2 regions of the Microbacterium gilvum genome follow, and region 1 is predicted to be linked to the other one. Evidence: predicted binding sites of a transcription regulator. Region 1 holds the regulator's gene; the other holds the start of a gene.
The links. Region 1 encodes HrcA, which represses chaperone genes, less so after heat shock. Its sites were predicted from a motif close to TTNGCACTCGNNNNNNNCGAGTGCNAA; they were not measured.
Positions count from the first base shown of each region.

Region 1 (5,767 bases):
GGTCGGCTATCTCATCACGGGCGTGAAGGACGTGCGCCAGTCGAAGGTCGGCGACACGGTCACGAATCAGCGCACCCCCGCGGCCGATGCGCTGCCCGGCTACACCGATCCCAAGCCGATGGTGTTCTCCGGCCTCTACCCGATCGACGCGAGCGACTACCCCGACCTCCGCGAGGCGCTCGACAAGCTCAAGCTCTCCGACGCGTCGCTCGCCTACGAGCCGGAGACCTCCGTGGCACTGGGCTTCGGGTTCCGCTGCGGCTTCCTCGGCCTCCTCCACCTCGAGATCATCACGGAGCGGCTCGCGCGCGAGTTCGGGCTCGACCTCATCACGACGGCGCCGAGCGTCGTCTACGAGGTCACGACCGAGCAGGGCGAGAAGATCGTCGTCACCAATCCGAGCGAGTACCCCGACGGCAAGATCGGCTCGGTCTCCGAGCCCATCGTGCGCGCGTCCGTCCTCACGCCCAAGGAGTACGTCGGCACCGTCATGGACCTCTGCCAGACGCGGCGCGGCACCCTGCACGGCATGGACTACCTCTCGGAGGAGCGCGTCGAGCTCAAGTACACGATGCCCCTCGGCGAGATCGTCTTCGACTTCTTCGACCAGTTGAAGAGCCGCACGCAGGGCTACGCGAGCTTCGACTACGAGCCGGAGGGCCAGCAGGAGGCCGACCTCGTCAAGGTCGACATCCTCCTGCAGGGCGACCGCGTCGACGCGTTCAGCGCGATCGTCCACCGCGAGAAGGCCTACTCCTACGGCACCACCATGACCGAGCGGCTGCGCAAGCTCATCCCGCGTCAGCAGTTCGAGGTGCCCATCCAGGCAGCCATCGGCGCGCGCGTCATCGCACGCGAGAACATCCGCGCCATGCGCAAGGACGTCCTCGCGAAGTGCTACGGCGGCGACATCACCCGCAAGCGCAAGCTGCTCGAGAAGCAGAAGGAGGGCAAGAAGCGCATGAAGATGGTCGGCCGCGTCGAGGTGCCCCAGGAGGCGTTCATCGCCGCGCTGTCCGGGGACGTCGAGACCAAGTCCGGGAAGTAGCCAGCGGGCTGCGGTTAGGGTGGACGACATGCGCCGGGCGACGTTCCGAGACGAGACGGTCGATTATGCGGCGGTCGGGGCGACGCAGGCCCCCGACCTCCTGCAGTATCCGCCGGAGAACAGCATCCCCGCCGCGTCGGCGTGGCGGATCGGCAGCGGCGAGGAGCGGTTCCGCACCGCGGTGGAGTCGCTGCTGTCCTGGGGCGCGCTGACGGGCGCGGGTCTCGAGCTGAGCGATGTCCGCCCGGCTCCCGGCCCGACGTACACGGGGGTCAGCTTCGACGAGGCGGGCAACGCGATCGCCCCGAGCCACTCCGACGACGACCAGCGCTTCGCGGCGGACGGCACGCCGTTCGTCGGCGCCGGGACGACGGTGACCGTCCGCGGCAAGGTCGACGGGGCGCGCGCCGACGCCGAGCTCCGGGTGATCTTCGTCGTCGAGGAGGCGCGTCGCGTCGGCTTCGCCCTCGGCACCGTCGGCGCGTCGGTCGTGAGCGGCGAGGAGTCGTTCATGCTCGAGTGGCGCGAGAACGACGAGGTGTGGTTCGAGGTGCGGGCGTTCGACCGCCCCGTGACGCTCTCCCTCCGCCTGTTCAAGAGCCTCGTGCGCCGTCGCCGTCGCGCCCTCTTCGCCGGCTATCTGCGCGCCATCTCGCCGCTCTTCCGCACGGCCGCCTGATGGCGGGAGCCCTCCCCGTCGGCGACCCCGCCCCGGCCGACGGAGCGCTGCCTGGCGACCTCGTCGTGGATCCGTCCACCGACCTCGGGGTCTACCTGCACGTCCCGTTCTGCCGGGTGCGCTGCGGCTACTGCGACTTCAACACCTATACCTCGGGCGAGCTGCGCGGCGCCCGGCAGGACGAGTACGCCGACACGGTCCTTCGCGAGGTCGCGCTCGCGCGCGGGGTGCTCGACGCCGCCGGCGGCCTCCGCCCCGCGCGCACCGTGTTCTTCGGCGGCGGCACGCCGACGCTCCTCCCTGCGGGCGATCTCGCGCGCATGCTCGACGGGGTGCGCGACGCCTTCGGGCTCGCGGACGACGCCGAGGTCACGGTCGAGGCCAACCCCGACACCGTCGACGGCGCGGTCGCGGACGAGCTCGCCCGCGCCGGCGTGACCCGGATGTCGGTGGGCATGCAGTCCGCCGTCCCGCACGTGCTCGCGGCGCTCGACCGCACCCACTCGCCCGCGAACGTGCGGACGGCCGTCGAGGCGGGCAGGCGCGCGGGGCTCGACGTCAGCGTCGACCTCATCTACGGCGCACCGGGGGAGTCGCTCGACGACTGGCGGGCGTCGCTCGACGCTGCGCTCGCGCTCGAACCCGACCACCTCTCGGCCTACGCGCTCATCATCGAGGACGGCACGAAGCTCGCCAGGCAGATCCGGCGCGGCGAGGTCCCCGCGCCCGACGACGACCTTCAAGCGGACATGTACGAGGCGGCCGACGCCGCTCTCGCCGCGGCGGGCTACGACTGGTACGAGGTGTCGAACTGGTCCCGCGGCGCGCAGCGCCGATCCCGTCACAACCTCGCGTACTGGCGCGGGACGGACTGGTGGGGCTTCGGTCCCGGAGCGCACAGCCATGTCGCGGGGCTGCGCTGGTGGAACGTCAAGCATCCCGCCGCCTACGCGCAGCGGCTGGCGGCCGGCGAGTCGCCGGCTGCCGGCCGCGAGCGCCCGGACGAGGCGTCGCGTCGACTCGAGCGCGTGCTGCTGGAGAGCCGCATCCGCGAGGGCCTCGCGATCGCGTCGCTCCCCGACGACCGCCGGCAGGCGGTCGCCGGCCTCATCGCGGACGGGCTCGTCGAGCCGGCGGACGCGCTGAGCGGGCGCGTCGTGCTCACGCTCCGCGGCCGCCTCCTCGCCGACGCCGTCGTGCGCGCGCTCACCGACTGATCGACGCGCGGCGCCGTCGGCCGACCGCCCGGCCGACGGATCGGTAGACTGGCACTCGGAGACGTCGAGTGCCAGGGAGAGGAGCGGGCATGGTCAGCGAACGCGGGCTCCAGGTGCTCCGCGCCATCGTGCAGGACTACGTCGACACCCATGAGCCGGTCGGAAGCAGGGCGATCGTCGAGCGCCACTCCTTCGGGGTGTCGGCCGCGACCATCCGCAACGACATGGCGCTCCTGGAGGACGAGGAGCTCATCGCCCAGCCGCACACGTCCTCGGGACGCGTCCCCACGGACAAGGGCTACCGCGTCTTCGTGGACCACCTGGCCGAGCTGCGGCCGCTCTCGACGGCGCAGCGCTCGGCGATCGCCTCGTTCCTGGGCGAGCCGTACGATCTCGACGACCTGCTCGCGCGCACCGTCCGCGTGCTCACCCAGCTCACGGGTCAGGTCGCTCTCGTCCAGTACCCCTCGTTCTCGCGCGCGAACATCACCCACGTGCAGCTCGTCGAGCTCGACCCGCAGCGCGTGCTCCTCATCATCGTGACCGACACCGGCCGGGTCTCGCAGCGGATCGCCGCGCTCCCGCAGGCGCTCGACGCGGAGGAGACCGCCACCGTGGCCACGCGGCTCGTGGCGCTCCTCGCCGGCCGTTCCGTCGCGGAGGCGGCGGACGGCCTCGAGCACGCGCGCGCCCAGGCGCCGACACCCGTGACGGCCGTCGACGCCGCCGTGCACGCCGTCGCGGCCGCCGCGGCGGAGGAGCTCGCGGAGTTCCGGCAGAACCGGCTCGTCATGGCGGGCGCCGCGACGCTGGCCCGCCGCGAGCACGACTTCCGCGGCAGCATCCACCCGCTCCTCGAGGCGATCGAGGAGCAGGTCACGCTGCTGCGGCTCATGAGCGAGATGGTGGCGGACGGCCAGGGGCTGTCCGCGAGCATCGGTCGGGAGAACGCCGCCTTCGGGCTCTCGGAGGCGTCGATCCTCACGAGCGAGTACGACTCCGCCATCGGCGCGGCGCGCGTGGGGATCATGGGCCCCACGCGCATGGACTACCCCCGCAACCTCGCGGCGGCACGGGCCGTGGCCCGCTACCTCACGAGGCTGCTGGACGAGGACGAGGGACGACGCTGACGCGTCGTCCACGAGGATGCAGCACGGGCGCCCCGCGCCCGCAGGAAGGCTGATGTGGCTGATCACTACGAGACCCTCGGCGTCGCGAAGGACGCATCGCAGGAGGACATCAAGAAGGCGTACCGCAAGCTCGCGCGCCAGCTCCACCCCGACGTGAACCCCGCGCCGGAGGCGGCCGAGCGGTTCAAGGACGTCACGCACGCGTACGACGTTCTCAGCGACCCGGAGCAGCGGCGCCGGTACGACATGGGCGGCGACGAGTCGCCGTTCGGCGGCGGGGCCGGGTTCGGCGGCGGGGCCGGGTTCGGCGGCTTCGGGGACATCTTCGAGACGTTCTTCGGCGGGGGCGGCGGCAGGGGCGGGCGTCCGCGCTCGCGCCGCGAGCGCGGACAGGACGCCCTCGTGCGCGTCTCCCTCGAGCTCGGCGACGTCGTGTTCGGCGCCCACCGCGACATCGAGGTGGACACGGCGGTGCTGTGCGAGACGTGCGACGGCTCGTGCTGCCAGCCCGGGACGAGCCCCGCGACGTGCGACGTCTGCGGCGGGTCGGGTCACGTCCAGCGCCAGGTGCGGAGCCTGCTCGGCAACATGGTCACGACGCAGCCCTGCGGCACCTGCCAGGGCTACGGCACGGTTATCCCGCACCCCTGCGCGACCTGCAACGGACAGGGGCGCGTGCGCTCCCGGCGCACGGTGTCCCTCGACATCCCGGCGGGAGTCGAGACGGGGCTGCGCCTGCAGCTTCCCGGCTCGGGGGAGGTCGGGCAGGCAGGGGGGCCGAACGGCGACCTGTACGTCGAGGTCACCGTCGCCTCGCATCCCGTCTTCAGCCGCGAAGGCGACGACCTCCTCGCGACCCTCGAGGTGTCGATGACCGACGCGGTCCTCGGCACCCGCACGACCATCGCGGGGCTCGACGGCGAGGTCGAGGTCGAGGTGCGGCCCGGCATCCAGTCGGGCGAGGTGCTCACCGTCAAGGAGCGCGGCATCACGGGGCTGCGCACCTCGCGGCGCGGCGATCTGCGCGTCGGCGTGCAGGTCGTGACCCCCACGAAGGTCGACCACAAGACGCGTCAGCTGCTCGAGGAGCTCGCAAGGCGGACGAAGGCTCCGGAGCCGCGCCTCGCCGAGTTCCACCAGGGACTGTTCTCGAAGCTGCGCGACCGGTTCCGGGGCTGAGCGGATGGCGCTGCACTTCCACGACGAGGGGGCCGGCTCCGTCGCGCCCGGCGGCCTCGTCGTCCTGACGGGCACCGAGGCGCACCACGCCTCGGCCGTGCGCCGTGTGCGCCAGGGCGAGCCCGTCACCGTCACGGACGGTCGCGGGGCGTGGCTCTCCGGCACATGCGAGGAGGTGTCTCCGCAGCGCGTCGCCATCCGCATCGGAAGCCGCGACGACCGTGCGGCGCCCGTGCCGCGCCTCGTCCTCGTGCAGGCGCTCGCGAAGGGCGACCGCGACGAGCTCGCCGTGCAGGCGGCCACGGAGCTCGGCATCGACCTCGTCGTGCCCTGGCAGGCGGCACGCAGCGTCCCGCGCTGGGAGGGCGCCAAGGCCGAGAAGGGGCGCACCCGGTGGGCGTCGATCGTCCGCGAAGCGGCCAAGCAGGCGCACCGTGCCTGGTTCGCGGAGGTGGCTCCCGTCGAGACGACGTCGGCTGTCGCGAGGCGCGCGGAGACGGCGAGGATGCTCGTG
Region 1 is NZ_BAABKO010000001.1:523,888-529,654, reverse strand. It holds gene lepA (translation elongation factor 4) at 1-1,048, shown strand, start outside; gene ABD998_RS02720 (DUF1990 family protein) at 1,077-1,727, shown strand; gene hemW (radical SAM family heme chaperone HemW) at 1,727-2,944, shown strand; gene hrcA (heat-inducible transcriptional repressor HrcA) at 3,034-4,074, shown strand; gene dnaJ (molecular chaperone DnaJ) at 4,129-5,253, shown strand; gene ABD998_RS02700 (16S rRNA (uracil(1498)-N(3))-methyltransferase) at 5,258-5,767, shown strand, end outside.

Region 2 (5,767 bases), on a different contig from region 1:
GGCGGTCGGCACGCTCCGCCCGGAGATGGTGCGGTTGAGGCGCCTGCTCGAGAGGTCGGCGCCCGCACTCGTCCCCGACTCCCGCCCGTACCGGATGGCCGCGGTCGAGACCGACGTGCAGCAGGTGCAGTCGCTCCTCGACCGGGGAGCGCATCGCGTCGCGCTCGCCGCCTACCGCGGCGACGCGCTGCCCGACTCGACGGCGCCCGGCGTCGCGGAGCTGCGCGAGACCATCCGCACCTCGCTGCGCGAGGCCCTGCTCGCCGAGGCCGGAGTCGACGTTCTGCTCGCCTACGTCGACACCGACACAGGGGCCGACGACGTCGAGGCGCTGCGGCAGGTGCTGCGGATGCTCCCGCGCCGGTCGCCGCGTCGGGCGGGCGTCGTCGCGCGCCTCGATCGCCTCGCGTAGCGCGCAACCCGATGCAACCTGCCGCGACGTAGCGTGACGGCACACCGCGCGGGGCGCCCCGCCCCGCCTACGTCGCGCAGTCGAAGGAGACAGCAATGACCATCGTGGAAGAGGGCGTGTCGAGCGTCTACGCCGCACCGGGCCAGAAGGGGTCGGTCGCGACCTACCGCCCGCGATACGGGCACTACATCGGCGGCGAATTCGTCGAGCCCGTGAAGGGCGGCTACTTCGAGGACATCACCCCCGTGACCGGCAAGCCCTTCACGGAGGTGGGCCGCGGCACCGCAGAGGACATCGACCGCGCCGTCGAGGCAGCCTGGAAGGCGTTCGCCTCCTGGCGGCACACGAGCCCCGCCGAGCGCAGCGTCATCCTGAACCGCATAGCCGACCGCATCGAGCAGAACCTCGAGATGATCGCCGTCGCCGAGACGTGGGAGAACGGCAAGCCGGTGCGCGAGACGCTCGCCGCCGACATCCCCCTCGCCGTCGACCACTTCCGCTACTTCGCCGGCGTCCTGCGCGCGCAGGAGGGCGGCATCAGCCAGCTCGACGAGAACACCGTGGCCTACCACTTCCACGAGCCGCTCGGCGTCGTCGGCCAGATCATCCCGTGGAACTTCCCCATCCTCATGGCGGTGTGGAAGCTCGCCCCCGCTCTCGCGGCGGGCAACTGCGTCGTGCTGAAGCCGGCCGAGCAGACGCCGGCGTCGATCCTGCTGCTGTTCGACCTCATCGGCGACCTGCTCCCGGCCGGAGTCGTCAACATCGTGAACGGCTTCGGCATCGAGGCGGGTGCGCCGCTCGCGTCGCACCCGCGCATCCGCAAGGTCGCGTTCACGGGCGAGACGACGACGGGGCGTCTCATCATGCAGTACGCGTCGCAGAACCTCATCCCCGTCACGCTCGAACTCGGAGGCAAGAGCCCGAACATCTTCTTCGAGGACGTCGCCGCCGCGCAGGACCCTTTCTATGAGAAGGCGAAGGAGGGCTTCGCGATGTTCGCCCTCAATCAGGGCGAGGTGTGCACGTGTCCGTCGCGTGCGCTCATCCAGCGGTCGATCTACGACTCCTTCCTCGCCGACGGGCTCGACCGCGTGGGCCGCATCCGTCAGGGCAACCCGCTCGACCCCGAGACGACGATCGGAGCGCAGGCGTCGAACGACCAGCTCGAGAAGATCCTGTCCTACATCCGGATCGGCAGGGACGAGGGCGCGACCGTGCTCACGGGCGGCGAGCGCGTGGACCTCGGCGGCGATCTGAGCGAGGGCTACTACGTCGCCCCGACGGTGTTCGAAGGCGACAACAGCATGCGCATCTTCCAGGAGGAGATCTTCGGCCCCGTCGTCTCCGTGACGTCGTTCGCGACGTACGACGACGCCATCGCCACGGCCAACGACACGCTGTACGGCCTCGGCGCCGGCGTGTGGAGCCGTAGCGCCGACCTCTGCTACCGGGCGGGCCGCGCCATCGAGGCCGGCCGGGTGTGGACGAACACCTATCACCAGTACCCGGCGCACGCCGCGTTCGGCGGCTACAAGCAGTCGGGCATCGGGCGCGAGAACCACCTGCGCATGCTCGACCACTACCAGCAGACGAAGAACCTCCTCGTCTCGTACGCCGAAGGGCCCATGGGGTTCTTCTGATGTCGACGGAGCTCAGCAGGGTCGCGGTGACGGATGACGCCGCCGCGCTCCTGCGCACGCTCACGGCGCAGCACGGCCCGCTCATGTTCCACCAGTCGGGAGGGTGCTGCGACGGGTCGTCGCCCATGTGCTATCCCGTGGGGATGTTCCTCACGGGGCCGGGTGACGTCCTGCTGGGCGCTGTGGACGCGGGCCTCGACGACGCGATCGAGGTGTACATGTCGGCGGCCCAGTTCGAGTACTGGAAGCACACGCACCTCACCATCGACGTCGTGCCGGGCCGTGGGGGAGGGTTCAGCGTCGAGGCGCCCACGGGCATGCGCTTCCTCATCCGCTCGCGTCTGCTCACCCGGGAGGAGGCGGTGCGCTTCGGGCTCACGGCCCGGTGAGGCGGGGGTCGGCGTGGCCGCCGACCCCCGCCGGCGCGCTCAGGACGTCAGAGCCGGCGCGTCGCTGCCGTGCGTCACGGCCACCTTGCGCGGCTTGGCCTTCTCGCTGATGGGGATGATCACACTGAGCACCCCGTTCTCGTAACGGGCGGAGATCGCCTCGGTGTCGATCCCCTGACCGAGGTTGAGCTGCCGCAGGAACGAGCCGGACGCGCGCTCGTGCGTGATCCAGGAGACGCCCTCGTCGCCGCGGACGGTGCGCTCGGCGCGGATCGTGAGCACCTGGCCGTCCACGTCGATGTCGACGCTGCCGGGGTCGATGCCCGGCAGATCGGCGTTCAGGACGTAGTGGTCGCCGTCGCGGTAGAGGTCCATCGGCATGAGCCGCGGACCCTGACGGTCGAGCATCTGCTGGGCCACCCGGTCCAGCTCGCGGAACGGATCGAAGAACATCGCCATGATCGTCCTCCTTCTGTGTGGCGTTGTTCACCTACAGAACTTGAGCCTCATCGACTCAAGGAGAGATTAGCACTCGACAGCGGAGAGTGCCAAGAGGTGCCGAGCCCCTGCCATGCGGGCAGTGCTCCCCGTGGGATGCCCAGGCTCGCGCCGTTATCCTCGAGGGGTTCGGGAGGATGCGCCGCGGCGGACGGGGGATGGCCGCCGCGGTGCCCCGGTCAATCGCCCGTCAGGAGCGGCAGGAACCATCCGACGACGGCGAGGACGAGGAAGACCAGGCCGAGCCACGAGAAGCGGCGACGCAGGCGACGGCCCTCGCTCGCGACGCCGCGCGGAGGCGCCGTCGCGGCGGGCACCGAGAACGGCAGCGGCCCGGCGGCGGGCGAGCCCGGCGCCCAGCCGGCGGGGGATGCGGCCAGGCGCTCGTCGCGCCATCTGCCCCACTGGTCGAGCTTGCCGATGAGCGCGCCCACGACCGAGAACATCCACTGCCAGGTCGCCGGATCGAGCGTCGACACCTGCCGCCGCGTGTACAGGAACATCCAGTCGTCGACGATCTCGACGTCGAGCCGGCCGACGTTGTCGAGGAAGCGCGCCATGACGTCGGGCGTGAAGAGGTACAGCGCGTCGGCCTCGTACCCCTCCGGGCAGTAGAGGGCGAAGTGCTCGTCGAAGTCGCCCTCGAGCGAGAGCCGCTGGTCGGTGCGGAACCCGACGGGCAGGTTCGACCCGAACACGGTGTTGTTGCCGAGCGCGTCGAGCACGATGTGCGGCAGCGGCGCGTCCAGGCGGATGGCCACGTACCCCCAGCGGTGGGTGCTCCTGTTCTTGCCGGAGCCGGTCGTGTACTGGTAGTTGCCGAACTCGACGAACCGAGGCGTCGTGCCCCGCACGATGTCGTCGGAACGACGGCTGCCGCCGATCCCGAAGACCATTCCGGGCAGCGGGGGATCGGCGTGCGTCGGGATGTAGGCCATCCCGTTCGCGCGGGCGAACCGGTCGAGCCGCCAGCGCCGTTCCTTCATGCGGCGAGACGAGACGACGACGCCCACGACGACGACCGCGGCGACGCCTCCGAAGAAGAGCAGCGGGAGGAAGCCGACGAGCCCTGGTCCGCCGTCCCCCGCCGACAAACCCGTCGCGACGGCCAGCAGCACGGCGCCGCCGCCGATGACGACGATCATGATGCCGATGACCACGGCGAAGGCGATCGCGGCGACGAAGGCGACCGTCGCGCCCGTCGAACGCGGATAGCGCGTGTCGATCTCCTGCGCGAACCGCTTCACCGCTGCGCGGTCGACGGGCTCCGTGAGGGCGCGGGCGTCGAACGAGGGCACTCCTTGACGCTACAAGACGCCGTCGCGGGCTGCGCCCCCGTCGAGGAGGCGCGCGACGAACGCGTCGGGCGTCAGCCCCGCGTCGGCGGCCGCCCGCTCGATCGCGTCGGCTGCGGCGGGCGAGAGCGTCGCAGGAGACGCGACCGGGCGCCCGCGGACGAGAAGCGACAGCACGATCATCGTCACGGAGCCGAGGGCGACGAGGATCCACACGACCCCCCGGATGCGAGGCATGGCGTCGTCGTCGTATGCGGCGTCGACCCAGATCGCGACGAGCTCGAGAACGACTCCGACGCCAAGGGCGGCGAGCGTGGCCGCCCTCCCGATCCGGATCGCCTGGCGCCCGCCGGCGTCGATCGCGAGGAGCAGCGCGGCGAGCGCGCTCGCCGCCGACGCGATGACGAGCGTCCACAGCAGGCGCCAGAACGCGTCCCACGGCGCCCCGTCGGCCCAGACCATCCCGATCGTCAGCGCGGCCGCGACCACCGTGACGACGGCGCCCCCGTATCCGAACGCCTGTGCGGGGCGGCCGATGAGGGCCGCGTTGCAGAGCACTCCGACGCTGAACGCGCCCACGAGCGCCGTCGTCGCGAGCACGCGCCATCCGGTTCCGCCCGGATCGCCGCCGAGCAGCACGAAGATGCCGCCGGCGGCCGCGAGCGCGAAGGCGCCGATGACCACAATCACGACGATGCGGCGGATGGCGCCTCCTGGGCGCTGCGGTGTCCCGTCCATATCTCCCCCTCCCCCCCACGCTAGCGGCGGACGCCCCGCGACACCGGATGTTCACGTCGGGTTCCCTTCCGAGTACGGCGGTCTCGCAATTGCGCGTCACCCGGAGGCGGTTGCCTTTCCGATATCGCCCGTCGCGATATCTCCTCCCGAAAGGAACCCGCCCGTCATGCGCGCCCGCGTCCTCCCCGCCCTCGCCCTCGTCGCCCTCGGCGGCGTCGCCCTCGCCGGCTGCTCCGCCGCCTCCGCCGACGCATCCGCGGCGTCCGACCCCGACGCCCCCATCACCTTCGCCACCACGCCGCTCGGCGACGATCCGACCGCCGAGAACCCGATCGAGGCGTTCGCCTCGCTCGTCGAGGAGGAGACCGGCCGTGCCGTCGAGATCGTCGACGTGCCCGACTACACGGCCGTCGTCGAGGCCATCCGAAACCACCACGTCGACATCGGCTTCATGAGCGGGTTCCCGTCGGCGCTCGCCGTCAACACGGGCGAGGTCGATGCGCTCGTCGCCTGGCCCGGCAACGACGAGCCGGTCTCGACCTGCCTCGTGCTCGACGGGTCGCCGCTCCAGTCGCTCGAGGACATCACGCCCGACACGGTCGTCGCGTTCGCCGACCCCGCATCGAGCTCCGGGTACTTCATGCCCGTCTCGATGCTCGACGGCGCGGGCCTCGAGAAGGACGTCGACTACACGTCGATGTTCTCGGGCGGCCACGACATGAGCTTCATCGCGCTCAAGGAGGGTCAGGTCGACGTCGCCTGCACGTCGACGATCTTCCCGACGATGGTCGG
Region 2 is NZ_BAABKO010000002.1:648,937-654,703, forward strand. It holds gene ABD998_RS08880 (GAF domain-containing protein) at 1-412, shown strand, start outside; gene exaC (acetaldehyde dehydrogenase ExaC) at 508-2,055, shown strand; gene ABD998_RS08890 (DUF779 domain-containing protein) at 2,055-2,444, shown strand; gene ABD998_RS08895 (Hsp20/alpha crystallin family protein) at 2,484-2,903, opposite strand; gene ABD998_RS08900 (hypothetical protein) at 3,122-4,240, opposite strand; gene ABD998_RS08905 (hypothetical protein) at 4,250-4,975, opposite strand; gene phnD (phosphate/phosphite/phosphonate ABC transporter substrate-binding protein) at 5,142-5,767, shown strand, end outside.
Region 2: the regulator HrcA is predicted to act here: its motif matches at 2,970-2,996, upstream of ABD998_RS08895 (Hsp20/alpha crystallin family protein).